2 regions of the Pseudomonas sp. B7 genome follow, and region 2 is predicted to be linked to the other one. Evidence: predicted binding sites of a transcription regulator. Region 2 holds the regulator's gene; the other holds the start of a gene.
What was found. The regulator sigma-54, encoded in region 2, starts transcription at its own class of promoters, with help from an activator protein. The targets are predictions, from matches to a motif close to ANTGGCATNNANNTTGCTNT.
Positions count from the first base shown of each region.

Region 1: flgB (flagellar basal body rod protein FlgB) is a predicted target of sigma-54. The motif match lies at 1,278-1,297, and genes of this name have one in related genera.

Region 1 covers NZ_JAERRE010000001.1:411,634-414,031, reverse strand. Annotated here, with positions in the region: gene JKA62_RS02045 (chemotaxis protein CheV) at 1-225, shown strand, start outside; gene cheR (protein-glutamate O-methyltransferase CheR) at 273-1,100, shown strand; gene flgB (flagellar basal body rod protein FlgB) at 1,339-1,746, shown strand; gene flgC (flagellar basal body rod protein FlgC) at 1,750-2,193, shown strand; gene flgD (flagellar hook assembly protein FlgD) at 2,209-2,398, shown strand, end outside.
Region 2 covers NZ_JAERRE010000008.1:215,937-218,334, forward strand. Annotated here, with positions in the region: gene ptsN (PTS IIA-like nitrogen regulatory protein PtsN) at 1-64, opposite strand, end outside; gene hpf (ribosome hibernation-promoting factor, HPF/YfiA family) at 76-384, opposite strand; gene JKA62_RS19080 (RNA polymerase factor sigma-54) at 458-1,951, opposite strand; gene lptB (LPS export ABC transporter ATP-binding protein) at 2,138-2,398, opposite strand, start outside.

The DNA of each region.
Region 1 (2,398 bases), on a different contig from region 2:
TCCGACATCGAAATGCCGGAGATGGACGGGTACACCCTGACGGCCGAGATCCGCAGCGACCCTCGCATGCAAAAGCTTCATATCATCCTGCATACTTCGTTGTCGGGTGTGTTCAATCAGGCGATGGTCAAGAAAGTCGGTGCCGATGACTTCCTGGCCAAGTTCCGTCCTGATGACCTGGCATCCCGGGTAGTCGACCGGATCAAAGCAGCAGATATCAGCTAAGGGCCTTTTGTCCCTGGCGTTCAACACGATTTAAGAGGCGGCATCATTTGTCTACGGGTAATTTGGATTTCGAACAGTTCCGGGTCTTCCTGGAAAAAGCCTGTGGCATTTTGCTCGGTGAAAACAAGCAGTACCTGGTCTCGAGCCGTCTCAACAAACTGATGGAGCAGCAAGGCATCAAGTCCCTGGGTGAGCTGGTACAGCGCATCCAGACCCAGCCGCGCAGCGGTTTGCGTGAGCAGGTGGTCGATGCCATGACGACCAACGAAACCCTGTGGTTTCGCGACACCTATCCGTTTGAAGTCTTGAAGAACAAGGTGCTGCCCGAAGCGATCAAGGCCGCTCCCAACCAGCGTCTGCGGATCTGGTCGGCGGCCTGTTCGTCGGGTCAGGAACCGTATTCGCTGTCGATGTCGATCGATGAGTTCGAGCGGACCAACATCGGCCAGTTGAAGATGGGCGTGCAGATCGTCGCTACTGATCTGTCCGGCAGCATGCTGACCAACTGCAAGACCGGCGAGTACGACAGCCTGGCGATCGGTCGCGGTCTGTCCGCCGATCGCCTGCAGCGCTACTTCGACCCGAAAGGGCCGGGGCGCTGGGTGATCAAGGCGCCGATCAAGAACCGTGTGGAATTCCGCTCGTTCAACCTGCTCGACAGCTACGCAAGCCTGGGCAAGTTCGACATCGTGTTCTGCCGCAACGTGCTGATCTACTTCTCCGCCGAGGTGAAGAAAGACATCCTGTTGCGCATTCATAGCACGCTGAAGCCGGGCGGTTATCTGTTCCTTGGCGCTTCCGAAGCGCTGAACGGTCTGCCGGATCATTACCAGATGGTTCAGTGCAGCCCGGGGATCATCTACCAGGCGAAGTGATCAAGACCGGCAACACAGGAAACGGGAGTCCTCAGGGCTCCCGTTTTTTTATGCCCAAAGGTTTTGCCGGTGGGCAGGCGGCAGAAAAGCGGCATCCGGCGGAAACCGGTTGCCGCTTTTCTGGCATTGCCGCGTTGCCGTTTCCGCGCAAGGCCCCGTAATCCGGGGCTTTCTCAAACTGGCACGACGCTTGCTATAACCCTGTTACGAAAAATCCGGTCACCTGAAGGTTCCCGACATGAGCATCAGCTTCGATAAAGCGCTCGGCATTCACGAAAAGGCTCTGGGCTTCCGCGCCCAGCGTGCCGAAGTGCTGGCCAACAACATCGCCAACGCCGACACCCCGAATTACAAGGCGCGGGATCTGGAGTTCTCCAAAGTGCTCGAAGCACAGAGCCAGAAGAACGCCAACGGCACCATCGCCCTGAACATGACCAACAGCCGTCACATCGAAGCTGAAGGCCTGGGCAATGGCGACGAGTCGCTGATGTATCGCACGCCGATGCAGCCGTCGATCGACCAGAACACCGTGGACGCCCAGCTGGAACAGTCGAACTACGCGGAAAACGCCGTCGGCTTCCAGGCCAGCTTCACCCTGCTCAACAGCAAATTCAAAGGGCTGGTGTCAGCCCTGCGCGGAGAGTAATCCATGTCCCTGTCCAGCGTTTTCAACATTGCCGGCAGCGGCATGAGCGCCCAGACCACCCGTCTCAACACCGTGGCCTCGAACATCGCCAACGCCGAGACCGTCTCGTCGAGCATCGACCAGACTTATCGCGCCCGTCACCCGGTGTTCGCCACCATGTTCCAGGGCGGCCAGAGCGGCGGCAGCAATTCGCTGTTCCAGAACCAGGACGCAGCCGGTCAGGGCGTGCAGGTCATGGGTGTGGTCGAAGACCAGAGCAACCTCGAAGCGCGCTACGAGCCGAATCATCCGGCGGCCGACGCCAAGGGCTACGTCTACTACCCGAACGTCAATGTGGTGGAAGAAATGGCTGACATGATTTCCGCGAGCCGTTCGTTCCAGACCAACGCCGAAATGATGAACACCGCCAAAACCATGATGCAGAAAGTGCTGACCCTCGGTCAGTGATAAGGGGCGACTGCCATGAGTGTTTCCGATACCACCAGCAGCCTGACGATGAAGGACATACTGGCCAACTCTTCGAAGAAGACCAGTAGCACCACCACCGGCGGCATTGCTTCGGCCACCAATAGCGCGACCGGCGGTCAGGCGCTTGGAAAGGACGCGTTCCTGCAACTGCTGGTGACCCAGCTGAAGAACCAGAACCCGCTGG
Region 2 (2,398 bases):
TACTGCCGCCCGGCACGTTCACCAGGGAACGGCCGGGGGTCAGGATACTTTCAAGTCGGATCATGGGGTTGGGGGTTATCGACCGGTAGCGCCCTGAAGCAGGCTCTGGGTCTTTTCCTTATGCTTTTTGAGTTGTTTATCAAGCTTGTCGGTCAACGCGTCGATCGCAGCGTACATATCGGTATGTTCCGCGTTTGCGACGACCTCATTGCCGGGAATATGCAGCGTGGCTTCGATTTTCTGCTTCAGCTTTTCGACGCACATCGTGACCTGTACGTTGGTGATCTTGTCGAAATGCCCTTCGAGCTTCTTGAGCTTGAGCTCGATGTACTCGCGCAGAGGCTGGGTAACTTCCAGTTGGTGTCCACTGATGTTGACTTGCATACAGCTTCTCCTTCGTTGCCAGTGCATAAAGCGGCAGGCCGAAAAGCCTGCCACTGGAACGCTGTAACGTGGCTTACATCAACCGCTTGCGTTCGCTCGAAGGCGCGATCCCGAGGGATTCGCGGTACTTGGCGACGGTGCGGCGAGCCACCTGAATGCCTTGTGCCTCCAGTAAACCAGCGATCTTGCTGTCACTCAACGGCTTTTTCTGATTTTCCGCGGCAACCAGTTTCTTGATGATCGCGCGGATCGCCGTGGACGAGCATTCACCGCCTTCTGAAGTGCTCACATGGCTGGAGAAAAAGTATTTCAGTTCATATATGCCTCGCGGGGTATGCATGAACTTTTGCGTGGTCACGCGGGAAATCGTCGACTCGTGCATGCCCACCGCTTCAGCGATGTCATGCAGGACCAGCGGCTTCATCGCTTCGTCGCCGTATTCCAGAAAGCCGCGCTGGTGCTCGACGATCTGGGTCGCTACTTTCATCAGGGTTTCGTTGCGGCTCTGCAGGCTCTTGATGAACCAGCGGGCTTCCTGCAACTGATTGCGCATGAAGGTGTTGTCGGCGCTGGTGTCGGCGCGGCGCACGAAACCGGCGTACTGGGCGTTGACCCGCAGGCGCGGCACCGATTCCTGGTTCAGCTCGACCAGCCAGCGCTCGTTGTCCTTGCGTACGATGACGTCAGGTACCACGTATTCGGCTTCGGTGGATTCGATCTGAGAGCCGGGGCGCGGGTTGAGGCTCTGCACCAGTTCGATGACTTGGCGCAGTTCGTCTTCCTTGAGCTTCATGCGGCGCATCAGCTGGCTGTAGTCGCGGCTGCCGAGCAGGTCGATGTAATCGGTGACCAGACGCTTGGCCTCTGCCAGCCAAGGGGTCTTGGCCGACAGCTGGCGCAATTGCAGCAACAGGCATTCGCCCAGGTTGCGTGCGCCGATGCCGGCCGGTTCGAACTGCTGGATGCGGTGCAGGACGGCTTCGATTTCGTCCAGCTCGATGTCGAGTTCCGGATCGAAGGCGTCGAGGATTTCTTCGAGGGTTTCGTCGAGGTAACCCTGATTGTTGATGCAATCGATCAGGGTGACAGCGATCAGGCGATCGGTGTCGGACATCGGGGCAAGGTTCAACTGCCACAGCAGGTGACTTTGCAGGCTCTCGCCGGCGGAGGTGCGGGTGGTGAAGTCCCACTCGTCATCATCGCTGCTCGGCAGGCTGCTGGCGCTGGTCTGATAGACGTCTTCCCAAGCGGTGTCGACGGGCAGTTCGTTGGGGATGCGCTCGTTCCATTCGCCGTCTTCGAGGTTGTCGACTGTCGGCGCGGTCTCCTGATAGGAGGGTTCCTGGATCTCGGTGTTGGGCTTCTGTTCGGCGTTGTCGGCCATGGGATCGGAGTTGTCGAAGTCGTCGCCGTCTTCCTGGCGTTCGAGCATCGGATTGGATTCCAGAGCCTCCTGGATTTCCTGTTGCAGATCCAGGGTCGACAATTGGAGCAGGCGGATGGCCTGTTGCAGCTGCGGTGTCATCGTCAGCTGCTGGCCCATTCTCAAGACTAGCGATGGTTTCATGGCAGGGGCTTAACACCTTATTCGCCGGCGCTATGCGCCATCCACTACAGGGCGCCGAAGCGCCAAACTTAAGCAAATTATATGCCTGAAACTGTCGTGTTTGCCTAGAGCGCTGTAACAATAAAAGCGTATAAAAAGGCGCTTCAATGTTACAGCACCCGGACGGCTGGTCGAATGCTGTCACGCTTACAGGCGGAACTCGTGACCCAGATAGACTTCCTTCACCAGATTGTTGGCGAGGATGGTTTCTGAGTCGCCTTCGGCGATCAACTGGCCGTCGTTGACGATGTAGGCGGTTTCGCAGATATCCAGCGTCTCGCGGACGTTGTGGTCGGTGATCAGTACGCCGATCCCCTTGGCCTTGAGGTGATGGATGATCTGCTTGATGTCGCCGACCGAGATCGGGTCGACACCGGCGAACGGTTCGTCGAGCAGGATGAATTTCGG